DNA from 2 places in the Micromonospora sp. CA-263727 genome. Region 1 is predicted to be linked to the other one. Evidence: riboswitches for the same ligand, from Rfam matches in the RefSeq annotation. Region 1 holds a riboswitch; the other holds the start of a gene.
The links. A riboswitch is a leader RNA that binds a small molecule or an ion and turns the genes downstream of it on or off. The one in region 1 is predicted to bind S-adenosylmethionine.

Region 1 (7,331 bases):
AGGTGTCGATCGCCCGGACGGCGGGCTCGTGGGCGAGCAGGTGGCGCAAGTTCTCGATCTTGGTGAGCAGGCCGAGTCGATGCCCGCGGTGTTCCGGATCCACGATGGTGATCTGCTGGAACGCGTGCCAGTCCGCGGACGCCCCGACCTCCAGCAGGGTCCACGCGACCAGCCGGCCGGACGCCTCGTGGCGGACACCGAGGTGGTAGCGACGCCGGCCGCGCGCCTCCAGCGCCAGGTCGGTGCCGCGCAACCGCTCCGCGTCGACCTGCTCCGGCTCCCAGGCCAGGTCGCCCATTGGCGCGTCGGCCAGCAGCCGCCCGTCGAGGTACGCGACGTCGGCGGCAAGGTCGTCCGGGGTGTGGCCCCGCCAGTGCAGCACGCGATAGCCCGACGCCCTGGCCCGGGCCTCGGCCAGCAGCGCGTCCAGCCCCGCCTGGTCGAGATCGGCGACATCCAGCCGTCGCCGCACGTCCACCAGGGCGTTGACCGCGCCGGTGGCCGCGGCGAACGCGGTCGCGGGCGCCGGGCGGTCGGGCTCGCCGGGCAGGTGGGCCCGGCTCATCGCGGTCACCCTTTTGCGTCCCCGCTCGCGGAGCAGGCCGAGGCCGTGCTCGTGGAGCGCCCGACCGACGCCCCGCCGGCGGTACGCCGGGTGCACGACCAGGCTGGCCGAGGCGTTCTCGGTGTTCTCCAGCTGCGGCAGGTCGAGCGCGAGGTGACCGGCGGGCTCGCCGTCGAGCCGGGCCAGCAGGTTCACCGGCGCGTTGCCCGGCATCGGATGGCGGACCGTGGCGGTGAACCGCTGCCGGCAGGAGGGCGGGAAGTCTGGTGTGTCCACGGCCGTGGCCGCCACACCGACCTGGTACGCCTGCTCGATGGCTGCCTCGTCGGCGGGCCCGAAGGTGGTGATGGTGACGGTCATCCCCGCAGCGTGCGCCACGAAAAACGAGCGGGCCAGCGAATTTCCCGCTGGCCCGCTCGGAGGTTGGTCGGGAGGGACGATCGCACAACGCCTCCGGCGCTGGGTCGTAAAGACTGAAAGTCTACGGCGAAACGCCCTCCCGCACGGAGCATCTTGCGCCGTCCGGTTCCTGCCCGTCAAGTCCCCAACGGCGTGTTTTTCATACTCACAGCTAAAAGCCAGTTACCCGGCGAATCCTCCCGAGCCGTCCAGGCGGCCCATCGTGCTCCACTCGGGCCCCGGCCAGCTGCGACGCCGGGCGCTGTCAGCCGAGGAGACCGGCGTCGCGGGCGGCCCGCAGCGACGGCTTGATCCGGTGGGTCGGGCCTGCCTGGCCGGCGACCGCGTCGAGCGTCTTGAGCCCCTCGCCGGTGTTGAAGACCACGGTCTCCGCGGCCGGGTCGAGCCGCCCGGACTCGACCAGCTTGCGCAGGACCGCGACGGTCACCCCGCCGGCGGTCTCCGCGAAGACCCCGGTGGTACGCGCCAGCAGCCGTACGCCGGCCCGGATCTCGTCGTCGTCGACGTACTCCATCCACCCGCCGGTGCGGCGTACCGCTTCGAGGGCGTACAGGCCGGCCGCCGGGTCACCGATGTTGAGCGACTTGGCGATACCGGTGGGCTTGACCGGGGTGATGGTGTCGCTCCCCGCGTGCAGGGCGGTGGCGATCGGGTTGCAGCCGGCCGACTGCGCCCCGAAGACCTTCCAGCCGCCGGCCGGCGGCTCGACCAGCCCGATCTCGACCAGCTCGCTGAACGCCTTGTCAATCTTGGTGAGCAGCTCGCCGGAGGCCATCGGGATGACCACCTGGGCGGGAATCCGCCAGCCGAGTTGCTCGGCGACCTCGTAGCCGAGCGTCTTCGAGCCCTCCGCGTAGTACGGCCGGACGTTCACGTTGACGAACGCCGTGTCCTCGAACTCGTCGGTCTCCACCAGTTCGCCGCAGAGCCGGTTCACGTCGTCGTACGACCCGTCGATGGCGACCAGCTCACCGCCGTAGACCGCGGTGGTCACCACCTTGCCCTGCTCCAGGTCGCTGGGGATGAAAACCACTGACGGGGCGCCCACCCGGGCGGCGTGCGCGGCGACCGAGTTGGCCAGGTTGCCGGTGGAGGCGCAGGCGTACCGCGAAAAGCCCAGCGCTCGGGCCGCGCTGAGCGCCACGGACACCACCCGGTCCTTGAACGAGTGGGTGGGGTTGGCGCTGTCGTCCTTCACCCATAGCGGCGCGGTGATGCCCAACTCGGCGGCGAGCCGGTCGGCGGCCACCAACGGGGTCAGCCCGGGATCCAGGGTGACCCGGGTGGCCGGGTCCTGGCCGGCGGGCAGCAGGGCGGCGTACCGCCAGAGGTTGCGCGGGCCGGCCTCGATCTGCTCCCGGGTGACGGCGGCGAGGGCGGCCGGGTCGTAGTCGACCTCCAGCGGGCCGAAACACTCGTAACAGGCGTGCTGGGCGGCGAGCGGATAGCGGGCCGAACAGGCACGACAGACCAGGGCGCGGGCGGGGCTGGCGGTGGTGTCGATGCCGGAAGGGACGAGCGTCGACGTCATGTCGAGAGTCCTCTCATCTTTCCCCGCATCGCACCCTGCGGCGGGGACGGAATTGGCACCTGCCCCGCCGGACGCTCAACGATGAGCGCGGGGGGTGGTTGCCGGGGCGTCGTCGGGCCGTATCCCTCAGCCCCTCTGGATGAGGTATGCAGTTGTAGCGCCGAGTCTAGGCATTCCCGCCGCGCTCGTCCCCCGCCAATCTCAGCCTGTGAGCCATTCCTCACCCGCCTTGACGTGTCCCGATGGGCTCGTCAGGCGGTGCTGGCCGGGCTCGCCGGCCGTGACGCGGGCGGCCCGGTGACCGGGCCGCCACCGTCAGGCCGACACCGGCCGGCGCTCACCCGCGCCGAGGTCGACCCGCGCGTCGCCGCGCCGCCGCAGGTTGTCGAGTGCCCAGACACCCGGGCCGAGCGCCGCGACCAGGAGGAACGACCAGCAGAAGAGCACGGCCAGCTCGCCGTGGTTGCGCAGCGGCAGCAGCGCCTCGGGCTGGTGGACCACGAAGTACGCGTAGGCCATCGAGCCCGACGCCAGCAGCGCGGCGGGCCGGGTGAAGAGGCCGACGAGCACCAGGGCACCGCAGATCGCCTGGATCAGGGCGGCCCACCAGCCGGGCCACTGCCCGAGCGGGACGGGCTCGCCGCTGCCCCGGTTGCCGCCGAAGACGCCGAACAGCGACGCCAGGCCGTGGAAGAGAAACAGCAGGCCGATCACCATGCGGAACAGGGACAGGGCCGGCCCGCCGAACCGGTCAGTTCGCATTCCGATACCTCCGTTGCAGATGGACGGTGCCATCAGAATGCCCAGAGTCATCGATTAATGTCGATTAATTCTCCCACTGTGGGAACGCTCCCAAGACCACTCTACCGGCCGAAACTTCCGAAGCGCCCAACCACACACGGCAGGGCGGCGACAATCCGACCACCAGCCGGCGCCGGGCCGGCTGGTGGTCGACGTCAGCTGGTGATGTCCTTGCGGGTGAAGCGCCAGAACGCCAGACCCCAGAAGAGGGTGGCGTAGCAGATCGCGGAGACCGCGCCCCGGACGATGTCGTCGGTCTGCACCGGCGTGGAGAGCAGCCCCAGCCAGGCGTTGCTGTAATGGGTCGGCAGGAAGGAGCGGATCGCGCCGAGGGCGGTGATCTGGTCCAGGATGCTGGAGAGGATCCAGAGCAGCACCGCGCCGCCCACCGCGCCGAGCGCGGCGTCCGTGGTCACCGAGAGCAGGAACGCCAGCCCGGCGACCACCAGCAGGACGACCGCCAGGTAGCCGAGCACAGCGAGCAGGCGCAGCAGCCCCTCGCCCGGCTCCAACTGCGCGGCGACCGTGCTGCGCAGCGGCGACCAGCCGTACCGCAGGGTCCCGATCAACAACGCCGTGCCGGCGAGCAGCACCAGGGCCAACGCCGAGTAGGTGAGCGCGACCAGCAGCTTCACCGCCAGCAGCCGGGCCCGGGGCACCGGCACCGCCAGCAGGTAGCGCAGGCTACCCCAGCTCGCCTCGCTGGCCACCGTGTCGCCGCAGAACAGCGCCACCACCACGACCAGCAGGAACGAGGCGGAGACGAAGATGCTGAACAGGGTGAAGTTCAGCCCACCGGAGGTGGCGAAGGAGACCAGGCTGCCGAACTCGCCCCCTCCGTTGTCGTCGTCGCCGGAGTCGAACTGGAACGCGATCAGGATGATCAGCGGCAGCAGCACCATGAAGCCGAGCGCCAGTTGGGTACGCCGCCGCGACGCCTGCCGGCGGAACTCCGCGACGAACGGCAGCGTCCTGGACGGCCGGTAGCCGGCCGCCGCACCCGAGGGCGCCACTGCTGCCGCGCTCCGCTTCGGCTCGACAGTCGATCCCGCCATCACCGGTCCCCACTTCCCCGAGAAGTCTCGCCCACCAGGGCGAGGAAGGCGTCCTCCAGGCGGCGCCGCGGCACCACCCGGTCCACTCCGATCCCGGCCCGCACCAGCTCGGCGACGACCTCGCTGCGGGCGGTGCCGTTGGTGTCGACCACCAGATTCCCGTCGGAGTCGTCCAGCACCCGCACGCCACCGAGCGTGTCCAGCACGGTCCGGGCCGCCGCCGGGTCGCTCACCTCGAACAGCACGCTGGGCGACTCGCCGACGATCTCCTCGACCAGCCCGGAGGCGACGATCCGCCCCTTGTTGACCACCACCGCGTGGGTGCAGGTCTGCTCCACCTCGGCGAGCAGGTGGCTGGAGACCAGCACCGCCCGGCCGTCGGTGGCGTACCGCTGGAGCACCCGGCGCATCTCGGCGATCTGCGGCGGGTCCAGCCCGTCGGTCGGTTCGTCGAGCACCAGCAGCTCCGGCAGGCCGAGCATGGCCTGGGCGATGGCCAACCGCTGCTTCATGCCGTGGCTGTACTTGCGCACCCGCCGGTGCACCGACGAACCCAGCCCGGCGATCTCCAGCGCCTGCTCGAAGTGGGCGTCCGTCGCCGGCCGCCCGGTCGCCTGCCAGTACGCCCTGAGGTTCTCCAGCCCGGACAGGTGCGGCAGGAAGCCGGGGCCCTCGACCAGCGCGCCGATCCGCGACAGCGCGGGCGAGCCGGGCACCAGCCGGTGCCCGAAGACGTAGATCTCGCCGGCGGTCGGCTGGGTCAGCCCCATCAGCACCCGAAGCGTGGTGGTCTTGCCGGCGCCGTTGGGCCCGAGCAGACCGACCACCTGACCGGGATGCACCTCGAAGTCCACCTCGGAGACCGCGACGAAGCCGTCCGCGTACTCCTTGCGCAGATGGCGCACGGCCAGCGGGGTGTCCGCGTACTCCGGGTGGACGGAGGTGTCCTGGCGGCGGTGCCGCAGGCGGAGCACGGCCACGAGCACGACGAGCCCGACCACGATCGCGGCGAGCAGGCCGACCAGCACCCAGCGCCAGAGCACCGCCTCGGTCGGGATGGGGCTGGCGCTGACGGTCGGCAGGCTCAGCGGCGCGTCCCCGGCCGCCACCGTGTAGACGGTCGGCTCGATCGGCGTGGTGTACGCCTGATCCGAGGTGGCGACGACCAGCCGGAGCCGGTGGCCGGCCTCGACCCGGTGGACGATCGCCGGCAGGGTGACGGTCACCGGCTGGGCGGCGTCGATGCTCGCCGGCAGGCCGGTCAGCCGGATCGGGGCGATCAGTCCGCTCGGCAGGGTGGCCGCACCCTCCGGGTCGACGTCGTAGAGCTTGGCGAAGAGGACGGCCTCACCGGTGGCCGAGGCGGCGCGGATCTGCACGGTCGGCGTCCCGACCACGTCCAACGCCTCGGCCAGCGGCTCGGACTCGAACCGGGCGTGCTGCCCGGGAATGTCGCCGGCCACGCCGCTGAGCAGGGAACTCAGCGAGCCGGCGAAGGGCACCGAGGAGATGGCGGCCGGATTTCCGCCCGGTGGGTTCGCCACCCGCTGGGCCGGCCCGGCCACCGTAACCTCCTGCCGGGAATCCCCGTTCAGGCCGGGGTAGTCGGCCGTGCGGTACCCGGTCGCCACCAGCCCACGGTCCATCGCGTCGAACCCGGCGATCCGGGAGAACGTGAAGGTGTCGTCCGGGGCTGCCCCGAGCCCCGCGACGTAGTGGTCGAGCCACTGCGCGGTCAGGAACTTCACCCGGTCGGAGTCGGTACGCGGCCCCGACCCGCCGTCGTGGCCACCGGTGAACCAGGCGACCCGGACCGGGGTGCCGCCCGCGGCAATGCCCCGGGCGTTGGCGTCCGCCTCGCCGAGCGGGAAGAGGGTGTCCGCCGCGCCCTGCACCAGCAGGGTGGGAGCCTTGATCCGGTCCAGCACGCCGGCCGGGCTGGAGCGCCGCAGCAGGTCGACGGCGGCCTGGTCGGCCCGGCCGGTGGCGGCGATGCGCAGGTACGCGGCGCAGATGTCGGCGGCAAACCGGCCGCAGGCGGGATCGGCAACGCTGCCGTTGGTCGGGGCGCCCGGGGCGGTGCCCGGTGCCGGGCTCGGCGGGCCGGCGGAGGCGGGCGCGCCCTCCGGCGCCTCCGAGGTGTTGCCGGAGATCCCGGCCGGACCGGAGCCGGTGTTTCCGCCACCGCCGAAGAAGATGCCGGCCCAGCCGGACTTGAAGACTCCCGTGGTCGGCTCGCCGCCGGTGCTCTCCGGCAGGAAGGCCCGGGACAGGTCGTTCCAGGTGATCATCGGGACGATGGCGTCCACCCGTTGGTCCTGGGCAGCGAGCAGGAGCGCCAGGGCGCCGCCGTAGGAGCCGCCGACCACGCCAACCCGGGGGTCGCCCGCCGCGTCGGTACGGATCTCCGGCCGCTCCGCCAGCCAGTCCAGCAGCCGCTGGGCGTCGCGTACCTCGTAGTCGGGATGGTCCAGGTGGATCTGCCCGCCGCTGCGGCCGAAGCCCCGGGCGGTCCAGGTCAGCACGGCGTACCCCCGGTCGGTCAGCTCCTCGGCATCGGTGCGGACCGAGTCCTTGGTGCCGCCGAAGCCGTGGGCGAGCAACACCGCGGGAACCTTCCGATCGGTGGACGCGTCACGCGGGAGGTACAGCGTGGTGTCCAGGTCGACCGGCTCGTCACCGCCGGGTCCGGACCGGACGGTGAGCGTCGCGGGCTCGGTGCGGAAGCCCGGTCGGTCCGGCCAGACCGCCCAGACCACCACCGCCGCCAGCAGGGCGACAGCCACCGATGCGGCGACGGCTCGGCGGCCGGTGGGCAGGGCACGGCGGATCCGCGCGACCGGGAACGGCGATCTCATTCGCCACACGGTACGGCCCGAAACCTGAGTATTAGCTGAGATCCACCGTACGTCCGTTCTGACCAGCCGATCGTCACCCGGCAAGAGGTCGACCGCCCAAC
Region 2 (7,331 bases), 3.5 Mb from region 1:
GGTTGGCCTCGGCGAAGTGGTAGTGCGAGCCGACCTGCACCGGCCGGTCGCCGGTGTTGACCACCAGCAGCGTGGTCACCGGACGACCGACATTGATCTCCACCGGCCTGGCGGCCGGCAGGATCTCCCCCGGGATCACGGGATCGGGTGGTGCACCGTCACCAACTTGGTGCCGTCCGGGAACGTCGCCTCCACCTGCACCTCCCTCAACAGCTCGGGGATGCCGTCCTGGACGTCCTCCCGGGTCAGCACGGTGCGGCCGGCGGCCATCAGGTCCACCACGGACTTCCCGTCGCGGGCGCCTTCGAGCAGGAAGGCGGTGATCACCGCGACGGCTTCCGGATAGTTGAGGCGCAGGCCGCGGTCGCGGCGACGCCGGGCGACGTCGGCCGCCACGTGGACGAGCAGACGGTCCTGCTCGTGGGGGGTGAGATACAAGGGTGGCTCCCGGTGGAGGTCCGCGCTCCCCGGCACACCGTCGGCCCGACGCCTCTGCGCGCCACCGCACGGTTCGGGGTTCGCCCGCCGACACACCACCACGCGTCCGCGGCCCGGGAGTTCCACCCTCCCGGCCCACGTGGTGGACCACCGGCGGTGTCTTGTCGGATGCGGACCGCACCGCCCACCGCTGAGCCGACCGTAAGGGATCACGCGGGTCGTCGGCAACACCCACCGGGTACGGCATCGACACGCATCACGGCACCGCGTCCGGATCGCTATCCTTGCGGGAATGACGCGGTACCTCATGGTGCCCGGGCGGGGAGTGCCGAAACCGGACCACTGGTCGCACGATTGGGTCAGGGAGCACCGGGGATATCGCTGGGCACCCGAGCCGCCCGGGCCGCCCTACCTCGGCGCCGAGCGGGTCGCCGCGCTAAACGCCGCGATCAGCGCCAGCGACGAGCCGGTGATCCTCGTCGCGCACAGCGCGGGGTGCCTGACCGTCGCCGTCTGGGCCAGTCAGCACGTCGGCCCCGTCCGGGCCGCCCTGCTGGTCACGCCGCCGCACCTGGATCCGGACTGGAGACCCGCCCCGGAGGAAGAGGTCGATTTCTTCATCGGCGACGTGCCCCGCGAGCCGTTGCCGTTCCGCTCGATCCTGGTAGCCAGCCGCACCGACCCATTCGCCACGTTCGCCCAGTTCGAGGGGTACGCGCGAGACTGGCGCTCGGAGCTGCACGACGCGGGTGCGGTCGGACACCTCGACTCCGGGACCGGGTACGGACCATGGCCCGAGGGCCAGCGTCTGGTCCGCTCGCTGGCCCGGTCGACGCAGCCCCGACGGTGAGCGTGAGGGGCGTCATAACGGGTGGACGTTGCCCCGTCACCGGCTGCTAGCCTCGGCGGCAGGTCATGAGCGCCAGCGTCAAGCCCCGGCTCGCTGGCCGGCAACCCTCGTCCGCGCAGGGGTGCCCCGGGTGAAGACCAGGCATCGGAGCAGCCTCCGGTGCAAGCGTGGCCTGGTTCCCAGGTCATCCCGATCTGGAGGAGAACCATGCCGTACCGCGATCGACCTGGGGCCTGCCTGCGCCTGACCCGGCGCCGGCACGTCGACATGATGCGGGTCTGTAGCGCCGCGTGTAGCTGACCGCGCCGTTACCCCTCACGACCCGTCCCTTTTCTGACCGACCCATCCCAGCGGTCCGCCCTGCGGCGGACCGTCGGTGTGGCACGCCCGTGCCCGCCGCCGCTCAACCAGGAGACACCTGTGCGATTCCTTCCTGCCCTGACCCGGGCCACCGCCGTCGGCACCGCCGCCGTCCTCGCCGCCGCCACCCTCACGGCCTGCGGCGCGGACTCCGCCGGCCGTACCGACAACCCGTACGACCTGCTCCAGCCGGGGGTGCTGCGGGCCGGCACGCTCAGCGACGCGCCGCCGAACGTGTACCTCAAGGACGGCAAGTTCACCGGCTTCGACAACGACCTGCTGGTCGCCGCCGCCGACCGGATCGGGCTGAAGGTGGAGTTCGTCGGCACCGACTTCTCCGCCCTGCTCGCCCAGGTCGGCAACCGCAAGTTCGACATCGGCAGCTCCTCGATCACCATCACCGAGGCGCGGAAGAAGACCGTCGACTTCGGCAACGGGTACGACTTCGGCTACTTCGGCCTCGACGTGCCCGCCGGCTCGACGCTGACCAGCTTCGACGAGTTGCCCGGCAAGCGGGTGGTGGTCGTGCAGGGCACCGTCCAGGACGACTACGCCACCGGCAAGGGTCTCGACCCGGTGCGGGTGCCCGACTACAACGGCGCGATCAACCAGCTCAAGGCCGGCACCGCGGACGCCTGGATCGCCCCCGCCGAGATCGGCGAGAAGACCGCCGCGGACAGCGGCGGCAAGATCACCGTTGCCGCGAAGCTGCTCAGCCCGGCCCCGACCGCGTACGCCTTCGCCAAGAGCAACGACGCGCTGCGCGAGGCGCTGGACAGGGCCCTGGACGAGGTCATCGCCGACGGCACCTGGACCCGGTTGCAGGAGCAGTACTACCCGGGCCGCCCGATCCCGGCCGACTTCGCCCCGGGCAGCGGCAACGTGGTGGCGCCCTCGACGTCGGCGGCGCCTTCGGCATCGGCCGCTTCCTGAGGTAGGACGACGAGCGAGCAGGGCGGAGGTCGACCCGTGGATCCGTTGCGCACCCTGTGGGAGACGTTCTTCGACTGGGAGTCGATGCGCGAGGCGCTACCCGAGATGCTCACCGTCGGGTTGCCGAACACGCTGATCCTGGCGGTCACCGCCGCCCTGCTCGGCTCGGCGCTGGGCATCCTGCTGGCCGTGGCGGGCATCTCGCGTACCCGCTGGTTGCGGTGGCCGGCCCGGGTCTACACCGACGTGTTCCGCGGCCTGCCGGCGGCGGCGACGATCCTGCTGATCGGCGTCGGCCTGGCGCCGCTCGGCATGCAGGTGTGGGGACCCAACCCGTACCCGCTGGGGATCCTGGCGCTGTCGTTGATCGCGGCGGCGTACATCGGTGAGATCTTCCGCTCCGGCATCCAGTCGGTGGAGGCCACCCAACTGGAGGCGGCCCGCGCGCTGGGCTTCTCCTGGGGCGAGGCGATGCGGGTGGTGATCATCCCGCAGGGCATCCGGCGGATCCTGCCGGCCTGGGTGAACCAGCTGATCGCCCTGATCAAGGATTCCAGCCTGGTCTACTTCCTCGGCCTGCTGGCCAGCCAGCGGGAGCTGTTCCGGATCGGGCAGGACTACGCGGCCAACACCGGCAACCAGTCGGCGCTGCTGCTGGCCGGGCTCTGCTACCTGGCGCTGACCGTGCCGCTGACGCACGTCGTCAACTGGATCGACCGGCGGCTGCGGCACGGCCGGCCGGCCACCGGAGCGGCCGACCACGATCCCGACGACCTCGACCTGGCGCTGCCCGGCGCGGCGGGAGGAAACCAGCGATGAGCAGTTCGGTCAGTCTGCGCCTGCGCGACGTGCACCTGGCCTTCGGGCGCAACCAGGTGCTGCGCGGGGTGGACCTGGACGTGGCCCGGGGCGCGACCGCCTGCGTGATCGGCCCCTCCGGGTCGGGTAAGTCAACACTGCTGCGAACGGTCAACCGGCTGCTCGAACCGGATCGCGGTGACGTGCTGCTGGACGGGCGCAGCGTGCTGCGTGACGATCCGGACGCCCTGCGGCAGCGGGTCGGCATGGTGTTCCAGCAGTTCAACCTCTTTCCGCACATGAGCGTGCTGCGCAACATCACCCTCGCGCTGCGCCGGATCCGCAGGCTCGGTGAGGACGAGGCGGTGGCGGTGGCCCGTACGCACCTGGACCGGGTGGGGCTGGCCGCGAAGGCCGACGCCCGGCCGGCGCACCTCTCCGGCGGGCAGCAGCAGCGGGTGGCCATCGCCCGCGCGCTGGCCATGCAGCCACAGGTGATGCTTTTCGACGAGGCCACCTCGGCGCTGGACCCGGAGCTGGTCAAGGGCGTGCTGGCCCTGATGGCGGACCTCTCCGCGCAGGGCATGACCATGGTGGTGGTGACCCACGAGATGGGCTTCGCCCGGGAGGTCGCCGACACGGTCGCCTTCATGGACGCCGGCGTGGTGCTGGAGGCCGGCGAGCCGGCCGCGCTCTTCGAGGCGGCCCAGCACCCCCGCCTACGCCGCTTCCTCTCCCAGGTGCTCTGAGACCCGCGCGGGTGGTGCCGGATGTGCATAGAGCTTGATCGTTTGCGGTTGAGTGACTCGTTTGGCGGCGTGTCGAGTCACTCGACCGCAAACGATCAACGGGGTCAGGTGGGGGTGTCGCGGTGGCGGAAGGTCTTAAGGGCGGCGGTCAGCAGCAGGGCGGCGAGCAAGGTGAGTACTACCAGCGGCGGCACGGTGACGTCGGTGGCGGGGGCCGAGGGTACGTGGGTGTAGGGCGACAGGTTCAGCACGGCCTGGGGCAGGTCGAGCACCGCGCCCAGCTGGCCGAGCAGCAGGAAGCCGATCAGCACCGTCCAGCTCAGCGCGACCGACCAGCGCGGCAGCGCCCCGAACAGGGCGGCCACCAGCCCGGCGACCACCAGCAGCGCCGGCAGCCGCAGCAGCGCCGCGCCGGCCAGTTCGGCGGTCCAGCCGATCGGGTCGCCGGCGGCCAGGCCGTACCCGAGGCCGGTGGTGACACCGGCCAGCAGCAGCAGTGCCAGCGCGCCGAGGACGGCGCCGAGCACCTGGGTGCCGAGCCACCGGGTGCGGCTGACCGCCGTGGCGAGCAGCGCCTCCAGCACGCCGTCGGCCTCGTCGCCCCGGGTACGCAGCACGGCCTGCACGACGTACGCCCCGATGGTCAGCGCGAACAGCCCGAGCATCGCCGCCAGGTACGCCTTGACCAGCTCCGACCCGCCGCCGAGCTGGGCGATCGCCTCGGCCGCCGCGGGGTTCTCGGCGATCATCGCGTCGATCTCGTTGCCGGCCACGCCGAAGGAGAGGCCGAGCACCGCCACGGCGACCGCCCAGCCGGCCAGCGTGCCGCGGTGCAGCCGCCAGGTCAGGCCGATCGGGCTGAGCAGCCCGGACGCGGCCCGCGCCGGCCCCCGGCGGGCGGCGAGCAGGCCGGCGCCGACGTCGCGGCGTTCGGCCAGCAGGAGGGCCACCACGACCCCGGCGACCAGCAGCGCGACCGGCAACGCCAGGACCCACCAGCGTTCCCCGCCGAAGGCACGCACCTGGGTGCCCCAGCCCAGCGGCGAGAGCCAGGTCGGCCCGGCGCTGTCCAGCCGCGTTCCGTCGGCGCTGCGTTCGCCGAGCACGTCGCCGGTGGCGCGGAGCAGGAACGCGACACCCACCGTGGCGGCGGCGAGCGCGTTCGCGCCTCGGGAGGTGACCGAGAGCTGGGCGGTGACGGCGGCGACGCCGGTGAAGGCGATGCCCACCCCGCCGATCGCCGCGGCGGCGGCCAGCGAACCGGCGACCGGTAGCCCGGTGCCGACGAAGGCGAGGGCGAGCAGCGCGGCGGCGAGGAGGTTGGCGCCGGCCACGACCACCAGGGCGGCGGTGAGCAGCGCGTACCGGCCGACGGCCGAGGCGCCGAGCAGTTCGGCCCGCCCGGTCTCCTCGTTGCGCCGGGTGTGCCGGACCACGGCGAAGGTGCTGAGCAGCGCGGCGAGCAGGGCGAGGGTGAGGTACGTCTCGGTGACCACCACGGCGCCGAGTTCGGCGCCGGCGATCGGGCCGTTGAACGCGCGCGCGACCACGCTGGACAGGACGGTCTCGGCGTACCCGAGGCGGGTCTGCGCGTCGGGATAGAGACCGGCGACGCTCTCGGCGAGGGCGTAGCCGATCAGGGGCGTGCCGAGCACCCAGACGGCCAGGCGGATCCGGTCCTGGCGCACGGCGAGCCGGGCCAGCCGGACGGTGCCGGTGAAGCTGCTCATCCGGCGCCTCCGACGGTCGCCGGCCGGCTGCCGTTGACGCTGTCGCCGTAGTGCCGCAGGAACAGCTCCTCCAGGGTCGGCGGCGCGCTGGTCAGGGCCCGGACCTCGAAGCGGATCAGGTGGCCGAGCAGGGTGTCGAGGTGGGCGGGTTCGACCTCCAGCCGGACGCGGCCGTCGACCGGCCGGACCTCGTGCACCCCCGGCAACGCCTCCAGGCCGGTCGGCGGGCGCGCGGTCTCGACGGTCACCGTGGTACGGGCCAGGTGACGCAGCTCGGCGAGGGTGCCGGACTCCACCACGCGACCCTCGCGGATGATGCTGACCCGTTGGCAGAGCGCCTCGACCTCGGCCAACACGTGGCTGGAGAGCAGCACGCTCGCACCGGCCCGGGTGAGCTGGCGGACCTCCTCCTGGAACACCGCCTCCATCAACGGATCCAGGCCGGAGGTGGGTTCGTCCAGGACGTACAGCTCGACGTCGGAGGCGAAGGCGGCGACGATGGCGACCTTCTGCCGGTTGCCCTTCGAGTAGGTGCGGCACTTCTTCGTCGGGTCCAGGTCGAAGCGTCGCAACAGCTCGTCGCGGCGGCGCTCGTCGAGGCCGCCGCGCAGCGCGCCGAGCAGGTCGATCGCCTCGCCGCCGGAGAGGTTGGGCCAGAGGTTGACGTCACCCGGCACGTACGCCAACCGCCGGTGCAGCGCGACCGCGTCCCGCCATGGGTCACCGTCGAGGACCCGCACCTGTCCGGAGTCGCGGCGCAGCAGGCCGAGCAGGATCCGGATGGTGGTGGACTTGCCGGAGCCGTTGGGTCCCAGGAAGCCGTGCACCTCCCCGGGTTCCACCCGCAGGTCGAGCCCGTCAAGGGCGCGTACGCTGCCGAAGGTCTTGACGAGGTTGTCGATGGAGATCACGGACATGGGGCCTCCCGCCGTTGTGCCGACTCCTCCACTCTATTGACCGATGGTAAGGGCTCGGCGCAGCCAGCCTGTCCGGCGGTCAGGTGCGGCTACGCTGAGGGCCATGACCGGGGAGGAGACCGACGGCACCCGCAGCCGGATCCTGCGCGCCGCGCTCGACCTGTTCACGGAGCACGGCTACCAGCACACCTCGCTGCGCCAGATCGCCGAACGGCTCCGGCTGACCAAGGCCGCGATCCTCTACCACTTCCCGAGCAAGGCGCACCTGCTCACCGCCTTGAGCGAACCCTTCCTGCGGGACCTGGAGGCCCTGCTGGCCAAGGCCGACGCGCTGCCGGCGGAGCAGGCGAGATGGGCGCTGCTGGAGGACTGGGTGGACACCATGCTGGCCCACCGGGAGCCGCTGGGCATGCTCTTCCACGACCTGGCGTTGGTCGACCGGGGCAGCACCTACCACCGGCTGATGCGGGTCGCCATGCGGGCCAACGAGATCGTCGCCGGTCCGGGCGCCGGACGCCGCGAACGGGTCCGGGCGGTGCAGGCCATCGCCATGTGC

Region 2: another riboswitch for S-adenosylmethionine. It lies ahead of ACQPYA_RS12590 (ABC transporter substrate-binding protein); the one in region 1 lies ahead of thrC (threonine synthase).

Annotation. Positions count from the first base shown of each region.
Region 1 covers NZ_CP192031.1:6,501,420-6,508,750, forward strand. Annotated here, with positions in the region: gene ACQPYA_RS28590 (N-acetyltransferase family protein) at 1-925, opposite strand, end outside; gene thrC (threonine synthase) at 1,230-2,516, opposite strand; SAM riboswitch class I at 2,527-2,662, opposite strand; gene ACQPYA_RS28600 (DoxX family protein) at 2,832-3,278, opposite strand; gene ACQPYA_RS28605 (ABC transporter permease) at 3,473-4,372, opposite strand; gene ACQPYA_RS28610 (alpha/beta fold hydrolase) at 4,372-7,230, opposite strand.
Region 2 covers NZ_CP192031.1:2,833,038-2,840,368, reverse strand. Annotated here, with positions in the region: gene ACQPYA_RS12605 (urease subunit beta) at 1-139, opposite strand, end outside; gene ACQPYA_RS12600 (urease subunit gamma) at 136-438, opposite strand; gene ACQPYA_RS12595 (RBBP9/YdeN family alpha/beta hydrolase) at 731-1,288, shown strand; SAM riboswitch class IV at 1,350-1,462, shown strand; gene ACQPYA_RS12590 (ABC transporter substrate-binding protein) at 1,709-2,581, shown strand; gene ACQPYA_RS12585 (amino acid ABC transporter permease) at 2,618-3,400, shown strand; gene ACQPYA_RS12580 (amino acid ABC transporter ATP-binding protein) at 3,397-4,128, shown strand; gene ACQPYA_RS12575 (ABC transporter permease) at 4,233-5,858, opposite strand; gene ACQPYA_RS12570 (ABC transporter ATP-binding protein) at 5,855-6,775, opposite strand; gene ACQPYA_RS12565 (TetR family transcriptional regulator) at 6,879-7,331, shown strand, end outside.